Regions from separate parts of the Marinifilum sp. RC60d5 genome, predicted to be linked through region 1. Evidence: riboswitches for the same ligand, from Rfam matches in the RefSeq annotation. Region 1 holds a riboswitch; each other region holds the start of a gene.
The links. A riboswitch is a leader RNA that binds a small molecule or an ion and turns the genes downstream of it on or off. The one in region 1 is predicted to bind cobalamin.
Positions count from the first base shown of each region.

Region 1 (5,352 bases):
ACAAACATAAATATTGGGCCTACTGTTCTATGTGGCTATAATTTTAAAGGAACCTGGTATATGCCCGGTGGGCAATCATATATTGCACAGTTGCTGCGCGATGCAAAAGCAGATTATTGCTGGTTTTCCGATAAATCAAGTGGTAGTATTCCCCTAAGTTTTGAAGTCGTTTTTGATAAACAAAGCGATGCTGATATATGGTTTGGTCCCGGACAATGTAGAACAATGAAAGAATTAATAGATTTAGATCAAAGGTATGCTTTATTTAAGGCTTCCAAAAACAAAGAAGTTTATTGTTATACCAAACGCATGAATGATAGGGGAGCAAATGATTGGTACGAATCGGGAATAATGAAACCAGATGTGGTGCTTAAAGATGTGATTAAAATATTACATCCTGAGCTTTTACAAGATCATGAATTGTATTTTTATCAGAAATTAAAATAAAAAATGACAGTTAACAAAAGTAAAAATCTGATTTCATTACTATTTGGTCTGTTATTTCTGCTAATAGTAAGTGTTTTCTTATTGGATTTGATATTTGGCAGTGTAAATATTCCATTTAAGAAAGTATTTGCCATACTTTTTGGTGGAGATGTGAAAAATTCATGGAATTATATAGTTTTAAACTTTCGATTGCCTAAAGCCTTAACTGCCATCTTTGTAGGTGCAGGATTATCGGTAACAGGTTTAATGATGCAAACATTATTTCGAAATCCATTGGCCGGACCTTATGTTTTGGGAATTAGTTCGGGAGCTAGTTTAGGAGTTGCATTAATGGTTATGGCCTCGGCAATTGTTCCTGTCCTTTTCGGAACAATCTCAGCTTTTTTAGGTAGTTGGGCATTGGTAGCAGCAGCAGTAGCAGGAGCCTCATTGGTTTTCTTTTTAGTTGCTCTGGCTTCCATTCGAATATCCGATAGTGTTTCTTTACTTATTATTGGAATCATGTTTGGATCCATTACCGGAGCTGTGGTTAATATTTTACAATATTTTAGCGATCCAGAACAAATTCAAAGTTTTATAGTGTGGACTTTTGGGTCCTTGGCTGGTGTTACCTGGAACGAAATGCAAGTTATGGGCCCCATTGTTTTTATGGGGTTAATAATGGCATTTTTATTGATTAAACCTATGGATGCCTTGTTGTTGGGAGAAAACTATGCACGGGGAGTTGGCATATCAGTAAATAAAACTAGAATTGCTGTAATTATTAGTACCGCATTAATTGCCGGAACATTAACAGCATTTACAGGACCAATTGCATTTATAGGAGTTGCAATTCCTCATATTGCACGAGCGATATTCAGAACCGCAAGCCATAAAGTTTTAATGCCTGCTGTGGTTTTAATAGGCTCTGCAATTATGTTAATTTGCGATATCTTTTCTCAGTTACCTGGAAATCAAAATACATTACCTATAAATTCGGTAACTGCTTTATTTGGGGGGCCAGTAGTAATTTGGGTGATAATGAGAAGTAGAAACGTAAAAGCATCCTTTGGCGGATAGGTTAACTTATGAAAACAGAAAAAAATAACATATTAGAGACAAAGGATCTTTCTATTGGATACAAGCAAGGGAAAAAAAAAGAGCTGTGCTTACTTTCTGATATAAATTTGACCATTCACAGAGGAGAAATGGTTTGTCTTCTTGGACCAAATGGAGCAGGAAAATCGACTTTAATGAGAACCATTGCAGGAATTCAGACTCCATTGGCTGGATATACTTTGGTAGAAGGAACTCCCATTAAGGATAGAAATTTTAAGGAAATAGCTCAACTTCTTAGTATTGTTTTAACCGAACGAATTGATGTAGGAAACCTTACGGTTTACCACATTGTATCATTGGGACGTCATCCGTATACTTCGTGGATGGGAAAATTGTCGCAGCAAGATAATGATAAAATAAAGTGGGCATTAGAGCAAGTTGGTTTGCTGCATTATGCAAATCATTTTGTCAATCAGTTAAGCGATGGAGAGAGGCAAAGGGTGTTGATTGCTAAAGCTTTAGCGCAGGATACACCATTGATAATGCTTGATGAGCCAACAGCTCATCTCGATTTACCTAATCGTGTGGAGATAATGCGTTTGTTGCATCGTTTGGCCAGAGAGACAAATAAAGCGATTCTTCTTTCTACTCACGAATTGGATTTAGCTTTGCAGGCTGCCGATTTAATTTGGTTAATGGCCTTAAATCAGCCAATAAAAGTGGGAGCTCCTGAAGATTTGGTGTTGAATGGAAGTATGGAAGAGACGTTCCATAATAAATCCTTCAATTTTGATAGAAAGACTGGTAATTTTATCATGAACTATCAGAAAAAACAAAATATTCAGCTTATTGGAAACGACGTAATGGGCTTTTGGACACAAAGAGCTTTATCCCGCGAAGGATATTCTGTTACTTGCGAAGAGGTTAAGACTTGTAAGGTAATATTGAAAGAAGAAAAAATGAACTGGGAGCTTGTAATTAATGGACATACGAGTACATGTAACAGTATTAAAGCATTATTATCGCTTCTTCGTAAAAACTACGAGTAAAGTAAATTTGTTTGCCAATATCAAATAAAAATAATTTAGAGTTAGAATGTAAAATAGACTTACTTTAGTTCTTGTTTGTGAGTGTTTTATCCTAGATGTTATATAATAGATTCTAAATTACAAGATTTCTAAACTTGCTTTTGTTTTTTTTATACATTTGCACCGCGATTGGTTCTCTGTAATCTGTTTTTCAGATTGAGATGAAAAGGGAATCCGGTGAGAGTCCGGAGCTGTTCCCGTAGCTGTAAGCTCAGAATAATGCTTTTTTACCACAATGCCACTGTTCCTAACAAACTGGGATGGGAAGGCCGAAAAAGCAGAGTAAGTCAGAAGACCTGCCAATGCAAACCATAAGTCATTACTTTCGGGACAAGAGTAACAGATTAAAGGATTTGTTTTAAAGGCATAGATGTCTATATTTCTTTCTTTTAGTACTCCCTGATTGTTTTGCATAAGTTTATCAATTTTAATTTATTTTCTATTATGAAAAAAACTATTGTAACAGCTTTTGCATTGCTTTCGATTTTCAGTTTTAAAGCTAAAGCTGATGAAAATCCAGAAAATGTAAACGATACAACAACTGTAAAACACTTAAATCTTTCTGAAGTTGAGGTAAATGCATCACGGGTGAATGCAAAAATGAAAGATTTACCGCAAAAAGTAGATGTAATTACTAAGAGAATAATTGAATCTTCGCCGGCAGCTAATATTGCTGATTTATTAAAAGGAAATTCATCAGTTGATATTCAGCAATATTCGGGGATTAATGCTGGTATTGGTATTCGAGGTTTTGCTGCATCAACATCAAGTAAATACGCAATTATTTTAATTAATGGAAAACCTGCAGGAACCGAGAATATTGCAAGTATTGATTTAAATAATGTAGAGAAAGTAGAGATTTTAAAAGGACCTTTTTCATCGCAATATGGTTCTGATGCCATGGGAGGTGTTGTGAATATTGTTACTAAAGAAAGTAATGGAGAAATAGGAGGATCTGTTGGTCTTGAATATGGAAGTTTTCAGACTTCTAAAGCGAATGTTAGCGTAGGAGGATCTATATCCGAGAGTGTAGATTTTGATTTTTCTTATGCTTTCCATAATCAGGGAAAAGATTATAAAGTTGGTGATAATAATCTTTACGATGAGGATTATGCAAAAACCATATTGGATGCTACAACTTATGGTGAGAGAATGGAAAACACTAAATTTCAGAAGCATAGTTTAAATGCTAGACTTGGAATTAAGCTTGCTGAGGATTGGAAATTGAACCTTAACGGATCCTACTATAACGGAAATGATATCGAAACACCAGGTTCTTTTTGGCATGTTTATGGTATGGACTCTAAAGATTTGAAAAGATATACTTTAGGGTTTGACGTAAAAGGACAGGCTGGTATTCATAATCTTACTTTTTCTCCTTATTTCTCAAATCAGGATGAAACAAATAAAGATTTGGATAATGATGCTTATGGTGATACAAAATATACCTATAAGAATTATGGATTTCAGTTGAATGATGCTATTCAGATTAATGATCATACTTTAGCAATTGGGGTTGATAATAATGTTCAAAAATATGAGAGTTTAAATTATACTACCGAAGGTACTTTGGAATCTCCATTTCAACCAGATTATAATAATATTGCAACAGGCATATACTCTCAATTTCAAATGAAATTTTTAGAGGGTAAGTTGAATGCTTCTATAGGTATGCGTGGTGATAATGTAAAGTTTAAAACCAAAGCAAATGAGTTTTTTGGTAACAATTCCAGCTCTGAAGATTATTGGGTGTTTACAAAAAATATCGGTCTAAAGTATAATATTGTTGGAGGATTATCGGTTCATTCTAGTTGGGGTGATGCTTTTCTTGCACCAAGTGCATTCCAAGTAGCTGGTGAGTACGAAACAGCATTTGGTAAAACAGTAGGAAAAGCAAATTTAGACCCAGAAAAATCAAATACCTGGGATTTAGGTTTTGCATTTAAAAACTTTAAAAAAGGAATCAATTTCGATTTTACTTATTTTGATACTCATCATACTGATAAAATTGTAAATGATTATTTAGATAATGGAGATAAAACATTCGCAAATGCTGATAAAGCAGATATGAATGGATTTGAAGTTCTTGCTTCTTATGATTTTGGAGCTTTATCTGATTACGATTATTCTCTTCGTATCTATTTAAATTACACTCATATTATAGATGCAACTGTCGAAAGTAAGCAATTTGATGGATCTTATTTGAAAGATCAAATGTTCTATGTTAGAGATAATAATGCATCTTTTGGAATCGAATTTGATAATTTAAAAGGTTTCTCGACTCGATTAAATGGCAGATATGTTGGTCATCGTTATGAAGATAATTACATGTATGCAGCTGATTATTCGAATTGGCCAAATATTACTAGAGCTCCTATAAATTATAAAGGTGAAGAGGTTAGAGCTAGTTTAATTAACGAAGATGTATTACGCCACCCGGTTTATTATATTTTTGATTATAGTGCAAACTATAATATAAATGATAATTATAGTGTTGGGCTTACAGTAACTAATTTGTTCGATGAAAACTACTCAGAAAAAGACGGATATAATATGCCTGGTCGTGCAATTATAGCCAAAGTAGCTTATAAATTCTAAGTAATTTTAAGAAAATAATTTTCAGGCACCTCAGCGAGGTGCCTTTTTTTATGATCGTAATTTCTTGTTTATCAATAGAAAAATAAATTAAGAATCTATGTTTTAAAATTGTAACTATAAGCAAAAGAGATGTTTACTGTAATTTAAATAGGATTTGTGAATCTTTATTTCGCTAATATCC
Region 1 is NZ_JBQTGK010000003.1:343,903-349,254, forward strand. Features, by position in the region: gene ACT3CE_RS08965 (ABC transporter substrate-binding protein) at 1-447, shown strand, start outside; gene ACT3CE_RS08970 (iron chelate uptake ABC transporter family permease subunit) at 451-1,506, shown strand; gene ACT3CE_RS08975 (ABC transporter ATP-binding protein) at 1,515-2,534, shown strand; cobalamin riboswitch at 2,687-2,891, shown strand; gene ACT3CE_RS08980 (TonB-dependent receptor) at 3,018-5,171, shown strand.

Region 2 (5,352 bases), on a different contig from region 1:
AACAACAATTGTTCTTTAAACTTCTGAGTATCGGGGATATGAAAAGTAAGCTTTTTTCGCATGCAGCAAATTTAAGTAAAAGATAAATAGAATTGCTTTTCGAATGCATCTTAGCATCTGTAAACCGTAAAAAACATTAACACAAAAACCCTTCCTGAATAAACAAGAAGGGTTTAAATATAAATCAGACTAATTTTAGCTACTACTTAGCCTTTGCATCCTCAAGGTGCTCAAGCCAGATTTCTCTGATTTCAGAATAATCTCCTAAACCTTTCATTATACAATTAACGGTATAACCATCAGCTTCTAATCTTTCTCTCCACGATTGCTCTTCTGGATCTGAACTTTCAGTTCTACCATTCATATCGTTATTTGCATGATCACCAGCAATAGACATAAGTGGGGTAATGGTTACCGACGAAGGTTTTGGTGAAATAGCATTTACTTTGGCTAAGATACCTCCAATAGAAGTTTTACCGGCCTCGAAACCAAGCCCTTCAACTGTTCCTACGAAGAAATTTTCATTTATTTTTTGCAATTCAGCCTCTAATTTAGGATACTGTCCATCGGCTTCGTGTGGTGTTCCGTGTCCCATAAACAATACAGGGCCTGCAGCAACTTCATTTGCAAATTTTGCAGCCATTACTTTTGCTACTGCTGCAATATCTTCATCGGTTTTTAACAAAGGAACACCAATTGAAAATTCCACACCCGCATTCTCTTTTTCAATTTTTTCTGTGGCTTCAAGTAATTCATCAAATTCCTCTCCTGGAATAACATGCAAAGATTGCACTGTAAACTTTGAATAACCATCCTCGATCATTAATTTCAATGCTTCTTCAGGAGTATTATTATCAATTACTTTTCCTGCTAAAGATTCTTCTCCATTACCTTTTCGTAATTTATTAATAATTAGATCGGAAGTAAATCCCCAACGAATTTCTTCTCCTGAAAATTTTTCTTTTGCAGCCTTATCCACATTGTCAAATGTAATTTGAGGATCAGGAAAAGAAGAACCAAAGGTAACAAGCAGTATTCCTTCTTTATCACCTAATTTTTTTTCGTCATCATTACTATCACTATCGCAAGCGGAAAATAACAAAGCGGATGCTCCAAGTACTAAAAAAGTTTTTTTTAAGAAGTTCATAATTTTAGAATTTAAATTAATATAGATTATTATTTATTTGATTTATTATCACGGTCTTCTTTTGTGAACTTAAAATTTAAGCCTATAAAAATAGTTCTGCCAGGATTAAGCGTTCCATAATGAGAACCGTAGGGTCTGTCATCTACATAATCAAAAATATTATCTACTCCACCATTTATGCTAAATTTACAGTTCTTAAACTTTTTAATGTTTAATGTTGTTGTCAGTTTCCATAACTGATAAGGATCAGCATAAGTTCTCTCCTCTTCTTCTTCCAAATAAAATTTATCCGATTTATAATTCCCACTTAGGTTCACATTTAACAAATAATTTGACCAATTTTTAAGCCATGTTAGTTTTAATGTTGCACTATGTTCCGATACCCCATTCAGTCTCACTTCCTGTGTTTTATTTCGGGCATCAACGTAACTATATCCGCCAGCAATCGTAAAATTTTTAAATAAAAACGCGTTAAAAGTCCAGTCTAATCCTATGTTTTGTGCGTTATTAATATTATAGCGAAACTTGGTTTCTTCAATTCCTCTTCTTTTGTAATCGTAAATTGTGGGTATAATTTTATAATCAATCATATCCTTTAATTTATTGATATAAAGGCTTAAACTGGTTCTGAATTTTTTATATTTAAATTCTGAAGAAATTGTATAATAATTAGATTTTTGAGGTTTTAAATCCTTATTCCCCAGATACAAACGATATACTCCCATGCGCTCACTCTCGTAGAAGTAATAAAGTTCTTTTAAAGTCGGACTTTTAAAGCCATTGGCATAAGATATTCGGTGGGTAAAATTTCCTATTTTGTACATAGCTGCAATTTTTGGAGTAGCTATTACACCAAACTGATCGTGATGAATAACACGCACACCACCTACAAAATTTATTTTTTTGGATAGTTTAAATTCATCCTGAAGATAAAATGATAAAGTATAAGCACTAGCATCATTATTTATTAAACGATACTTAGCCTCGAGATCGTCTCCTAAATATTCTAATCCGGAACTTATTGTATTCTCCTTACTCAAATGAAAAACCCCTTTTAACTGAAAAGTAAGATTTGTTTGATCTGAATTTTTAAATCGTTCGCCTGGATAGTACGTTTTTTTTACTACTCCATCTTCTGTTATATAACGCTCGCTGTATTTGTATGGATATTCGTTATAATACTTATAGTTACCAAAATCGAAACTAAAGTTGATAAAATCTTTATTCTTTAACTTATACCTAGCAGCAAGCGAAGCACTTTTATTATTGTAGTAATAGTTATGCATTCTTCCTTTAAACGGGAAATATAGCGTTTTTTCATACCATGAAGCATCGGTACTAAATTTCAAATTCTTATTAATATCGTACTTAAACGACTGACTTACTGTATACGATCGCTTTTTATTAACGGGCATATCATAAGTAGCAACCAAGTAGGGCAAGTCATGATTAGATTCCCATTTGGTATTTATTTTCATATTGTTTAACTGATATCCGTCGTTCTGTTTTCTTGAAAATGTTGTTTTACTCGACAAATTACCCTTATTGTAAGTAAAAGTATTTAACTGTTTCCATTCATTATTTGCACCAAATCGGCTACTGTTTGATATGCTGTATTTTCCTTTTGGGCGTTTGCTTATAATATTAATAACACCAGCAATTGCATCAGATCCATACAAGGTAGAAGAAGCTCCTTTTACAATTTCAATTTGCTCAATATCTTCCGAATTAATTCTGCTTAAATCTACTATTCCTCCTACGCTTCCTGTTAACCTTTTCCCATCTAGTAAAATTAAAACGTAGTCTTCTCCAAGTCCGTTAATTTTAATATCTGTACCCATTGAACTAGGCATAAAATCAACCGAAGATGACAAACTGGAAATGATTTCTTCTACACTTCTACCCGAGATTTCCTGAATACTCTTTCCTGAAATAATCTCAGTTTGCACAGGTACATTATCAAGACGATAGCGTGTTCCTGTACCTGTTACAACAATTGGCGAAAGCAATTCAACTGAAGGCACAAGGCTCACGTTTACAATTTTATGGGAAGTTTTTATTTGTATTTTTTGCTGATAAGGTTTATAACCAATACAAGATATGCACAAATTATAAATACCAGGTTTTAAATGTTCAAAGGAATAAGAACCGTCGGTTTTAGTGTAAGATATTACAGAACTAGACAAATAAACATTTGCATATTCAATAGGCTTATGCGATTCGGAATTACTCACCTTACCCGCTAAACCAAACTCCTGTGCATATAACACACTTGTGCATAAACATAATTGCACCAAGGCAATAATAATTAATCGCATCATCGATAAAATCAAAAAACTGTTGATAATATATGTCTACAGTATTAATCCTATCCCGAGACTAATTACTGACAAAAAAAGCATTGCTTTGTAGGTCTTCTGACTTACTCCTGTTTAATCTGCCTTCCCATCGTATTTATGAACAGTGGCTTTGTAGTATTAAACATTATTGCGGAGCTTACAGCTGCGGGTACAGTTTCGGATTTTCACCGAATTCCCTTTATTGATAAGCATAGAAACTAATCAATCACAAAACTGACACAAAAGTATATAAACTTTTTAAAATTAAAACAGCTACGATAAAATAGTATACCTGTTAAACAACACCCCAAAATAAACGCCTTATTTACTGATAATGGGCATAATAGTATAAAATATCCATTTCAATAACTTTATAGATAGTCTTCCTATTATAAAATTATACTATTGACTAAATGCTTAAGTTGGTAGAATAAATACACGAATTACACAAGAATAAATACTAAATTATTGTTAATTATTACGCATTTTTTTACAAATAACTTACTGATAAAATACAGCTTAATTTATCCGGATAAAACAAAATAGTGCATAAAAAAAGACAACCTGCAGGCTGCCTTTATCATACTATATAATTTATTTTCTACAATTTTACAATTACTCGTCCGCGACTTTTTTTCTCCAACATCAAATCGATATAAGTATCCAATTCTTCCAAACTTGATTCTATAACCTGTTCTTTATTTTTATAAACATTCCAATCGGCTGCCAGTTTATCCCAAACTTTTTGTCTTAATTCCATTGGGCAATTCTGCGAATCGATACCAATTAAGCTAATTCCATTTAATATAAAAGGATAAACGGTCATTGCCAAGTCGCCGGACCCTACATTACCACAAGTCGTCACATTTCCTAATGGTTTACAAGCCTTTAGTAAAGTGTGTAAGGTATTGCCACCAATAACATCAATGGCACCAGCCCACAATGGTCTTAATAGAGGTCTTCCCGATTTATCATCAGTAATATCAGTAGAAATTCTGCTAATAGCTCCTAACTCCTGCAATACTGTCTCCCCCCCTGTTGACTCAAAAGTTGCTGCAATTACTTCAAAACCTATTGATGATAATATACTAATGGCAATACTGCCTACACCACCTAAAGCACCCGTAACCACAACAGATCCCATTTCGGGTTTTTGTCCGGCTGCCAACAAACGATACACCGATAATGCTGCCGTAAATCCGGCTGTTCCATATATCATTGCCTGCTTAAAATCTAACTCTTTGGGCATTGCCACTACCCAGGCTTCGGGCACACGAATATATTCTGCAAATCCGCCATCGGTATTCATACCTAAATCGTAGCTAGTTACAATAACTTTATCGCCAGCTTTAAATTTACCACTTGCCGATGATTCTACCACTCCGGCAGCATCAATTCCCGGGGTATGAGGATAATTTCGTGTTACTCCTTTATTGCCTGTAACTGAAAGTGCATCCTTAAAATTTAAAGAAGAATACTTCACTTTTACAATTACATCTCCAATCGGCAGATCGTCAATTTTCAACTTTTCAATTCGTCTTACAAACTTCCCCTCTTTCTCGTAAATTCGAAGTGCTTTAAATTCTTTATTCATATCAGTTGTATTTTTTATTCTTATCTTGCAACAAAAATAAGTCTATTTAATCTATTAATCAAGAACTTACATTTAAGGCAATTACTAACATTTTGTTCTGATTTACTGATTATCAGCAAATAAAAAAAATTAAAAAATTGGAAAAAGGATCTTGTCCCATCGATACATTTATTAATTACGTAAAAGGAAAACGTAAGGCTACGATTGTTTTACACCTAATGCAGGGAACTAAGCGCTATTCTGAACTGGTAAAACTTATCCCTGATGTTAGC
Region 2 is NZ_JBQTGK010000001.1:16,081-21,432, forward strand. Features, by position in the region: gene pabB (aminodeoxychorismate synthase component I) at 1-62, opposite strand, end outside; gene ACT3CE_RS00070 (sirohydrochlorin cobaltochelatase) at 203-1,147, opposite strand; gene ACT3CE_RS00075 (TonB-dependent receptor) at 1,177-3,468, opposite strand; cobalamin riboswitch at 3,538-3,735, opposite strand; gene ACT3CE_RS00080 (YhdH/YhfP family quinone oxidoreductase) at 4,088-5,080, opposite strand; gene ACT3CE_RS00085 (winged helix-turn-helix transcriptional regulator) at 5,218-5,352, shown strand, end outside.
Region 2: it holds a riboswitch for cobalamin, as region 1 does, so the genes downstream of both, ACT3CE_RS00075 (TonB-dependent receptor) here and ACT3CE_RS08980 (TonB-dependent receptor) in region 1, are expected to answer to the same signal.

Region 3 (5,352 bases), on a different contig from region 1:
AAAAAAGGAAAATTAGTTGCTATGGTTCATTTTAATTACGAAGAACTCGAGCAGCAATATAAGTATATGAAAAAAGAGGTTGAGAATTATGTCGATCAAACTGTTGATGATTTAATTAAGGAATTACAGATTTATGTGAATTCCCGTGTTAATAAATTTTCGCAGGTTCAAATGGTGGTTGCGCAGGTTGATCCTTTTCAAAAAACCGCAACTCATAAAATAAAACGATTTTTATATCTATAAAAATACAAACAAAAGAGGTTGATAATTTATCAACCTCTTTTGTTTGTAAAGGGCACCATTTTTAAATCAAATTATCCCTGATAAGTTAAATTTTTACAGATATATTTTTTTACTCATCTAAAGACCAACTGTAGATTAAAGAGGCATCTCCCGTAAAATCTTTTTCTCGGTCAATTTCTGTTTGACTTTCAAATTCATCTCCAAAACGTTCAAAAGCACTCACAAAGCCAAAATCTCTATCAGGAATATCATTTAATATCTTCCCAATCATCGAAACGGATTTTTTTGATATTATTAACCATGGAACTGTAGCAGCTCCAACAATATCGGTCACGATTCCGAAAGCATCACCCGCAATACCACTTTCAATTTCTTTTAAAATGGCTCCCAGGTCTCTTTGTGATTTTCGGGTGTGTCTAAGATAGATATGAACATTCAATTCTCTATCGGCAGGCATTTCCCTGCTTAAAATAAATAATCCCTCCGAACCCAGGTCCTGAGTGTCAAAGAAGTATTCATTTTCGTGTCTTTTACTTAGCTTAAATGGTTCTTGAGGAATTGTACTTACCATCATTTTATCTTGCTCTGTTGGATGATCAGCAACAATAATAAAGTATAATTTCCAGTTTTTTTTGGGGCGGTAAATCCTGATTCCGTCAATTTCAAGTCTTATTCTACTCATAGTATTAGTATTTAACGTATTATAAATATATAAAATGTTTTTCATTTGTTTATTGTTAATATGTATTAAGTAATTTAATATGTTCTCGGACAGATATTAAGAGTTTGTTTTCTGATAAGACTAAGATATTCAGTCTGATAAGTTTTTTGCTAAATATGGGAGGTATTTTGTTTGGGATCAGGTCAATAATTCTCAAATTAAAAATCATACATTTGTTGTGTGATTTGGCAATATCAGATTGTAAGATCTGTTATTAAAGAGGGAATTCGGTTGAAGTCCGGAACTGTACCCGCAGCTGTAATCTCTATACCAAACTCTACTGTATTATGTCACTGTATCTCATGAGAGATATGGGAAGGCGCAGCAAGAGGGAGAGAGTCAGAAAACCTGCCTTATAAATTGTTGTTTAATCGATACTTTCGGGAATAAAAGTAGGATTATAAGAAAATAAATGTGTCCACGCTTGTGGAACATGCTGATTTTAGCAAAACAAACACCAGTTTTGTTGATATTGCTAAAACAACAGCTGAATTTCTTTTTGATCTGTCATAATTCTTTTTTCGCTTAAATTTCAATTCAACTTAATTAAAATATAAAGACAATTTTTTGTTTGCTTATACATAAACTGTTGTTTAACAGATATGTATCTTCAAGCTGAATAGTAAAAGATATGATTGAACAAAAAGGGAAGGTTATTGGAGTTGCTCTTGGTCCGGGAGATCCTGATTTAATTACAATAAAAGCTTTAAAATGCTTGCAAAGTGCAGAGAAAATTTATTTTCCGGCTACTACAGGTCCAAAAGGAGAAATAAGTAGTTTTTCTTTGCTGATTTTAAAACAATTAAATTTGGAAGAATCCAGGTTTGTGCCTGTAAATGTTCCAATGAGCAAGGATAGAACACTTGCCGAAAAAGCTTATTCAGATTTATACCTTAAAATAGAACAGGATGTAAAAGTCGGTAAACAGGTTGCTGTTGTAAGCGAAGGAGACATTTCTTTTTTTAGTACATTTTCATATTTGTTAAATGATTTAAATAAGAATCAAATAAATTTTGAAATGATTCCGGGAGTACCTGCCTTTATTTTAGGTGGTTCGATAGGGAAATTACCTCTTGTCACCTTGCAGGATAAGCTAACAGTAGCTCCTGATATTAAGAATGAAGAAGAGTTAAAGTTTTTATTAAAACAAAATGAGACTCTTGTTTTAATGAAAATGTCGAAAATTCGCGATTGGATTAAAGAATATATCGAACAAAATAAATTTCAGTTTTTTTACGGCGAATATTTGGGAACTAAAAAACAGTATACTTGTAAGGATATTGATAGTTTGAGAGACAGAAAGATTCCTTACTTCGCCATTTTAATTTTTTACGGAAACAAATAAAATATCATGCCAAATACTTTAGGAAAAATTACTGTTGCAGGATTAGGACCAGGAAGTCCTGAAATGTTTTTAAATCCGGCCATTGATGCAATAAGAGATGCTGATGTAGTAATCGGTTATAAATATTATTTTAGGTTTATAGAAAGTTTTTTAAAAGAAGGAACTGAGTGCATGGATACTGGAATGAGACAGGAAGTGCAACGTGCAGAAAAGGCTTTTGAATTAGCAGAACAAGGGAAAGATGTGGTGGTTATAAGTTCTGGTGATGCCGGAATTTATGGAATGGCATCTTTGGTATTCGAAATGGCGGAGAAAACAGAATCGAAAGTGGAATTAAATGTGATTCCCGGAATTTCGGCATTTCAGGCAGCTGCTGCTAAATTAGGCGCTCCTTTAAGTCATGATTTAGTATTGCTTTCTCTTTCGGATTTACTTACTGATTTTACGTTGATAGAAAAGCGCATGAAAGCCGCTGCTATGGGCGATTTTGTGACTGCAATCTACAATCCTAAAAGTAAAAAAAGATACTGGCAATTGTATCGTCTTAGAGAGTTGTTTTTAGAAGAGAGAGATGGCACAACACCTGTGGCAATAGTTCGACAGGCAGCTCGTGAAGAAGAAGAAATAACCTTAACTAATTTGCAAGATTTTGATCCTGAAATTGTAGATATGTTCTCTGTTGTTATCATTGGAAATTCGCAGAGTTATATTTCCGGAGATCGATTTATTACGCCGCGAGGTTACTACAGTAAAGAAAAGCAAAATGGCCGTCCGGGACCATTAATTATGCAGGAAAGTTTTAGAACAATTGCGGCAGAATTAAAAGGAATGGATTTGCCATTAGAAACAAAATGGATGCTTCTGCATTGTATACACACATCAGCAGATTTTGAGTTGGCTAAAATTCTTAAGGTTCAAAATAATGCAGCGCCAAAATTGAACGAATATCTTCAAAAAGGAGGAGTAATAATTACCGATGTAACCATGGCAAAATCGGGTATTCGTAAGAAAACCTGCGAGCGTTTAGGTATTGAGGTAAAATGTTACTTGCATGATCCACGAACTATGGATTTGGCCGAAAAGCATGGAATAACACGTACACAAGCAGGAATTCGATTGGCAGTAGAAGAACACCCCGATGCATTGTATGTATTTGGTAATGCACCAACAGCTTTAATTGAGTTGACAGATTTAATGCGTAGTAAAAATATACAACCTGCAGGAGTAATAGCAGCACCAGTAGGATTTGTAAATGTGAAAGAATCGAAACACAGAGTAAAAAGTTTTAAAAATCTAGCGGCAGTTATTATCGATGGTCGAAAAGGAGGATCTACACTGGCAGCGACTATTGTAAATGCTATTTTGAGTTTAGAAGATGCTTACGATTTAAAACCTGGAAGAGATGTATAATTTCTACATTATTGGCATACCCGATAAAATGGAAGTGAGCCTTTCTGCTGAAGTAAAAGAAGTGCTGAAAAGTCAGCGCTATTTTTCAGGCGGAAAGCGTCATCGCGATTTGGTAGCTAAATATTTACCTAAAAATGCCCAATGGATTGATATTGCTGTTCCTCTGGAAGGTACTTTTAAGGCCTATGAGAAAATTGATGAGCCAATTGTTGTTATCGCATCGGGCGATCCCTTATTTTTTGGTATTGGAAATACGATTAAGCGCAGATTTCCAGAAGCTAAAATGAAAGTCTATTCTTATTTTAATAGTCTGCAATTATTGGCGCAAGAGTTTCAATTGGCTTACGGAGAAATGTGTATTTGTACGCTTACCGGAAGAGATTGGGTAAATTTAGATCAGGAATTAATTCGAGGCAAGAAAGTTATTGGTGTTTTAACCGATAAGAAAAAAACGCCATCTACCATAGCAAAAAGAATGCTCGATGTAGGATTCGACAACTATAAAATGATTGTTGGTGCTAAATTAGGAGGAGAAGACCAATATTGTACCGAATTGTCTTTAGATGAGGCTATAAATAGAGATTTTTCTCATCCCAATTGTTTAATTCTTATACAGCAACGAGCCATTAAAAGAACTTTGGGTATCCACGAAAAGGATTTTTACATATTAAATGGACGCCCTAAAATGATTACTAAACGTAGTATTCGTTTAAATTCTATTTCTTTTTTAAACTTAAACGAAGCTAAACATCTGTGGGATGTTGGCTATTGCACGGGCTCTATTTCTATTGAAGCCAAACAGTATGCACCTCATTTGCAGGTAACAGCTTTTGAGCGAAGAGAGGAGTCGAAAGGACTTTTGAAATTAAATCAACGAAAGTTTTGTGTGCCCGGAATTGTAGGTATTCACAATGACTTTTTTAATATAGATTTAGCGGAAATTGATAGGCCTGATCGTATTTTTATTGGCGGACATGGTGGTAGATTAGCAGAAATGATGCGAAAACTACACGCAGTTATAGAAAATAATGGAATTATAGTTTTTAATACGGTAAGTGAATCCACAAAGCAAGATTTTCTGAATGCAGTTAAAGATTTAAAAATGGAGATAAGCGATCAGATGAGTATCCAGCAAGATAATCATAATCCGATTGTGATTTTCCAGGCGAAAAAAATTGTGCAGAACATATAAGAAGTATAGAAAATAAAGGAATTTATAAAACTGTTAGCTGCAGGCTAGTGGTTAAAAGTAAAAATATATGAGCAATACAGTACTTATTATCAATAACCGTTTTGCAGTAGCAACGGCAGAAAGAATTGCAGCTAAAATGGAAAAAAGTTTGATTGTTTCGGTAGCTGGATATCCTGGAAGCGAAAAGATTGCTTCCATACAAGATTATTTAAAAGAGAAGTTTCAAGAGATCGATTTGTTGGTTTTTATTGGTGCAATGGGAATTTGTGTGAGAAGCATAGCTCCTTTTATTAAAGATAAAGCTACAGATCCTGCAGTAATTAATTTGGATGTGAATGGTAAATTTGTGCAGTCGGTATTATCAGGACACAAAGGTGGAGCCAACGAGTATGCAAAGCAAATTGCTGCAATTGTAAACGGAACTGCAATCATTACCACAGC
Region 3 is NZ_JBQTGK010000002.1:858,540-863,891, forward strand. Features, by position in the region: gene ACT3CE_RS07440 (AMP-binding protein) at 1-243, shown strand, start outside; gene ACT3CE_RS07445 (hypothetical protein) at 353-925, opposite strand; cobalamin riboswitch at 1,134-1,334, shown strand; gene cobI (precorrin-2 C(20)-methyltransferase) at 1,596-2,309, shown strand; gene cobJ (precorrin-3B C(17)-methyltransferase) at 2,316-3,719, shown strand; gene cbiE (precorrin-6y C5,15-methyltransferase (decarboxylating) subunit CbiE) at 3,712-4,911, shown strand; gene cobM (precorrin-4 C(11)-methyltransferase) at 4,979-5,352, shown strand, end outside.
Region 3: it holds a riboswitch for cobalamin, as region 1 does, so the genes downstream of both, cobI (precorrin-2 C(20)-methyltransferase) here and ACT3CE_RS08980 (TonB-dependent receptor) in region 1, are expected to answer to the same signal.

Region 4 (5,352 bases), on a different contig from region 1:
AAAACTTTTATGCGGGGTTTATTTGAAAAACAGACCATAATCCTGTCGAGATTATAATCAGGAAAAATATGTTTTAGCTAAACATTAAGACTAAAATTTGCGCAAGTAAAACTCTTAAGAACATTACCAATGGATAAACCGTGGCATAGGCAGTTGATTGAGCCTGAACTGGTGAGATAGAATTTGCAAATTCCAAAGCTGGTGGATCGGTCATTGATCCGGCCAATAATCCGCAAATAGAAAGGTAATTGAGCTTCATTATTCGAGCAATTATTGCAAATGTAATTAAAGGCAGAAACGTAATTGCCATACCATACATCATCCAAATGTATCCTTCGCCCAAAAGTGTTTCTACAAAATGTTTTCCCGATGAAAGTCCTACGCAGGCAAGGAAAAGGACTATGCCAAGTTCTCTAATAAAAAGGTTGGCACTCGGGGTCATATAAAAATCGAGTTTTCCAATTCGTCCGGTATGGCCTAAAATTAATGCAACAAGAAGTGGTCCGCCAGCTAATCCTAATTTTGCAGGAGCAGGTAATCCTGGAATTTGAAAGGGAATGAGTCCGATTATGATTCCAAATAATATCCCCATAAAAATGGGTAAAATGTTAGGGTGAGAAAGATCTTTAACCGAGTTACCTAAAAGTTTAGCTACTTCGGGTAATGCAGTTTTTTCACCAACAATTCTTACTGTATCCCCAAATTCGATACTGTCTTCTTCGGTAGGTACTAGTTCTGTACTATTTCGGTAAATACGGGTAATGTTAACAGGAAAACGTCTTGAAATACCAATTTGCTTGATACTTTTTCCGGTTATTTTTTTATTGGTAATAACGACTTGTTGCATTGCCATTCGACCAGTGATTCCTAAATTTTTGGTTGGTTTAATTTTACCAAGATTTAGTTCAATATTATCAAAATTAGCTTGGGTAGAAACTCCAAATAGTTTGTCGCCCGATTGCAATACCAGTTCGGCATCAGGAGGGAGAAATTCGCCATTTCTTTTAATTCTTGATAGAACAAAATCCTTATTACAGGTACTCATTAAAAAGGCAATATTTCTGCCAAATAGATTCTGGTTGCTTATTTCTATATTTATGGCAATTGGATTTCCATCTAAACCTGTTATCTCTTTACGATATTGTTCCTCTTCTTTTTTAATATTTATTTTGTAGAATATACGAAGTAGAATCATACTAATAATTATCCCGAATATCCCGAAAGGATAGGCTACAGCATATCCCATGCCCACAACTTCGGTGTTTTGAGGCATGTTAAGAACATCGGTAATGGTTTGTTGGGCAGCACCTAAAGCTGGGGTGTTGGTAACAGCACCACACATAACACCTGTAATAACCGATACCGGAACATTAAAAATGTACTTAATAGCTATGGCAGTACAAAATCCCATAAGTACAATTCCTGAGGCAAGCATATTAATACGTAAACCATTTTTTTTGAGAGAAGGAATAAATCGGGGGCCAACTTCTAAACCAATAGAATAGACGAATAGGATTAATCCAAATTCCTTAATAAAGTGGATAACATGAGGATCGGTAACCGCTCCTAGGTGGCCAATTAATAATCCTGAAAATAGTATACCGGCAATGCCCAGTTTAATTTTGAAAAATTTAATCTTCCCAATTAAAATACCTAACACAGCAACCATACAAATAATGATAATGGAAGATGCTGTACTGGGTTTTGTGAGTAAATCTAAAAAATGCATGTAGAGTATTGATTTATTTAGGTTAAATGATTACGGAGTGGTTAAAAAGAACTTTGTGTTTGACAATTAGATAATTCTATTTGTGATACCAAATGCTTAGGGAACTTATTTTTTATAAAAATAATTATAGGTTTTGTAATTAACAAAATGCAAATCTTGTTTTAGCCTTAGTACCTAGTTGCAGATTAGTATTTGTTTATGACGAAGAATCGGTCGTAGTAGTCCTTATAAAAATAGGGTTAATTTTAGCTTTAATTTGGAATGAAAACTTCATAACGCGGGAAGTTTGTTTTGCAACTTTCATAACTTTATTTAATTGAGTTACGATCGAGAGCTTTGCGCAAAAATGTAAAGCAGGCGAAAGAATAGGCTATTAAGCGAATATTTTTGCCGATTTATACTTTATAGCGCGAAAGTTCAATCTAAATTTAAAAATAAGACAGGTTTCCTGGCTTTCCTATTTACAGGGCCTTCCCATTTCATATTTCGAAACAGTGGCATCAATCCTATAAACATATATTTGGAATTACAGTTGCGCGTCAGCTCATGATTTTCACATGATTCCCTTTTAATTCTCTTTTACGAAAAATCCTATTTGTTTGTCGCCGCAAAGATTCGAAATTTTTTTTGAACAAAGCAAATGTTTTGTGATAAATTAAAACATAAAAATTATTGTAACGCTTTAATGCCGATGAATAAAAAAATAGGGGTTTGATAAAAAATTCTTATGTTTGATATTCATAGGAATCCTTTTAAAATTGAACAGATGGAAATAAAAAAAAATGAAACACAACTAGTGTGTATTGCTAAATTTATAGCTAAAGATGGAGAAGTTGAGCAGTTAATTGAAAATTTGCATGCTTTAATTCCATATACTCTGCAAGAAGGAGGATGTATTCGTTATGAATTAAATCAGTGTATTGAAAATCCTAATAGAATTACATTTATTGAGAAGTGGTATAATAAGGAAACTTTCGATGCTCATAATGGTTCATCTTATATTCAGGAGTTTTTTAACGAAGGAAATCCATATCATGTTAAAGAGTTTGAGGTTAGCTTGCACAAGGAGCTGTTGGCCTAGTTAAACTCTAATAATTTTGTATTATAGAATAATTCAAGTTTTTTTTAATAGAAAGAGGCAAACCGATCTGATTTGAGATTTATCGGTTTGCCTCTTTTTATATCACTAAACTTTTACTCGTTAAGAGCAAAGAAAAAGTAATTTTTATTTTCCAGATTTAATCCAGGGTTTTCCAACTTTTAAAATTGTACGACCTGCAACATCGTTAATAATAATTGCTGCCATCATGTACCAGGCGCAAAGGGCACAAATAATTAACTCATATCCTGCAACAAGGTTTAAAAATGGAAATCCGAAGTGTCCTAAATCCAAAAGAATAAAGCCAATTACCAAAGTGGTAAAAGTTGTTGCCATTGCGGTATGAATAAAGAAAGAAGCTACCCATAAGATTAGGGTAAATAAAGTCCAGGCAACTAAATAGTATCCTACATCAGTGGTACTCGATTTATACAATCCAAAGTAGTTAAGCATCCAGATAACTCCTAAACCAATCCAAAAAGATCCGTAAGCCGAAAAAGCTGCAAAGCCAAAATTATTTCCATTTTTGTGCTCTAACATTCCTGCCATTAATTGTGCTAGTCCGCCAAATACAAATCCCATCGCCACAACCGGGCCTAATCCGCACAAACCAATGTTGTGCAATTGTAATAATAGGGTTGTTCATCCAAACCCTCCCAATCCAACAACAGCCGGATTACCTAATTTTACGTTACTCATCGCTAATTTATTTTTCCTGATTCAGCGCGCTAAAATAGCAAATTGTTTATAACCTTGAGACGGCAATTTTTCGGTTTAATAACATGCTATAAACCATTAATTTAGAATTAATTCAAGAGGAAATGGAAGTAAAATAAGTATGATAGTGAATTTTGTTAAATACTATTTTAATATTGCGTATATTTTAATTTATTATGTTTTTTTATTTATGGGAAGCGTGAAATAGAATTGAGAACCTTTATTTTTTTCTGATTCAACCCATATTTTTCCACCCAGCATTTGTACATAAGCCTTGCAAATGGCTAGTCCCAAACCCGATCCTTCTATTACTTTGGTTGCTTCATGATCGGCTTGTATAAATCGATTGAAAATTTTATCTAGCATAAATTTGTCAATTCCAATACCTGTATCACTAACTTCAAATTTTAAGAAATTATTATGAATGGTGTAGGTGAATTCAATTGAGCCCGAATTCGTGTATTTTATCGCATTCTTAATTAAGTTTGTAATTATAGAAGTGAATTTTTCTTTGTCGCTTATAACTACATATTTATAATTTGAGATAAGAGGTGTGAAAATTAATTTGATATTTTTTTTCTTAGCCTCGGGGGAAAAGAATTGTTCAATGTATTGCAATTCTTCATTAAGATCTATTTCAGAATAATCAAGTTCCATTTGTCCCGATTCAATCTTCGAAATGTCTACCAAATCATTAATTGTAGATAGCATTCGTGTACTACTTTCCTCTATAATATTAATGTATTGATTTTGTTTATAGTTATTAATATCTTTTTTCTTTAACAGGCTTGTAAATCCAAGTATAGCATTCATTGGGGTGCGAATTTCGTGGCTCATATTGGCTAAAAAAGCAGATTTTAACCGATCACTTTCTTCAGCTTTTTCTTTTGCCTTTATTAGTTCTGCTTTATCTTTTTTCTGTTGGCTAATATCTCTTATAATACCTTGTGATATTAGTATGTTATTTGAACGAAAGTAATTTTCGGAAATTTGCAGGTTTAATTTTACACCACTTTTTGTTTGACCACATATTTCAAAAATATTAGCTGGAGTTTCACCTCTTTTTAACATTTCTACTCTATTTATAATTTGCGCTCTAGAGGAAGGATGAATCAGTTTTTCTACAAGAAAATGCTGAGATTTACATTCGCTTTGTGAATAGCCAAACATTTCCATAAATGAATGATTTGCCATTTGTAATTGTCCGTTATACATTATATAAATTGCATCGTACGACGATTCTATAATTTTACGGAATTTAAGTTCGCTTTCCTGTAATTTATGAGTTTGTTTTCGTACAATTCGTCTAAGGCTAGTGAGCCAAATCCATAATAAAACAAGACAAATGCTTAATGTTGCGAGAATAATAATTATGGTTTTTTTAGTGTTTGAATCCATTTCAGGAGAAACAGCATATACCCACTTTCTAAATAGTTGTTTTTGTTTTTGTATGGTAATTTGATCTACCGCCGAGTCTAATAGTTTAAATAGTTCAGGATCATTAATAGATGTGGCAGCTGATAATCGATTCATATATCCACTTTCTGATTCAATTTTAAGATTTGTGATTCCTTGTTCTTCAATAATATAGCTAGCATACATCTGATTAATTATCATTGCATCATAGGTATTAGAAACAACTCCTCGTAATCCTTCCACATCATTTTTAACCCCATGGCTAATTATTTCCGGATAGTATTTTTCTAAATAATCATTAGCCGTATAATTTGAAACAATACAAACTTTTTTTCCCTTAAGGTCATCCATAGAACTTATGTGACTATTTTTGTTTGTGACAATTACATAA
Region 4 is NZ_JBQTGK010000002.1:712,505-717,856, forward strand. Features, by position in the region: gene ACT3CE_RS06900 (putative transporter) at 74-1,729, opposite strand; cobalamin riboswitch at 2,151-2,338, opposite strand; gene ACT3CE_RS06905 (putative quinol monooxygenase) at 2,496-2,810, shown strand; partial or broken gene ACT3CE_RS06910 (acetate uptake transporter) at 2,955-3,458, opposite strand; gene ACT3CE_RS06915 (ATP-binding protein) at 3,720-5,352, opposite strand, start outside.
Region 4: it holds a riboswitch for cobalamin, as region 1 does, so the genes downstream of both, ACT3CE_RS06900 (putative transporter) here and ACT3CE_RS08980 (TonB-dependent receptor) in region 1, are expected to answer to the same signal.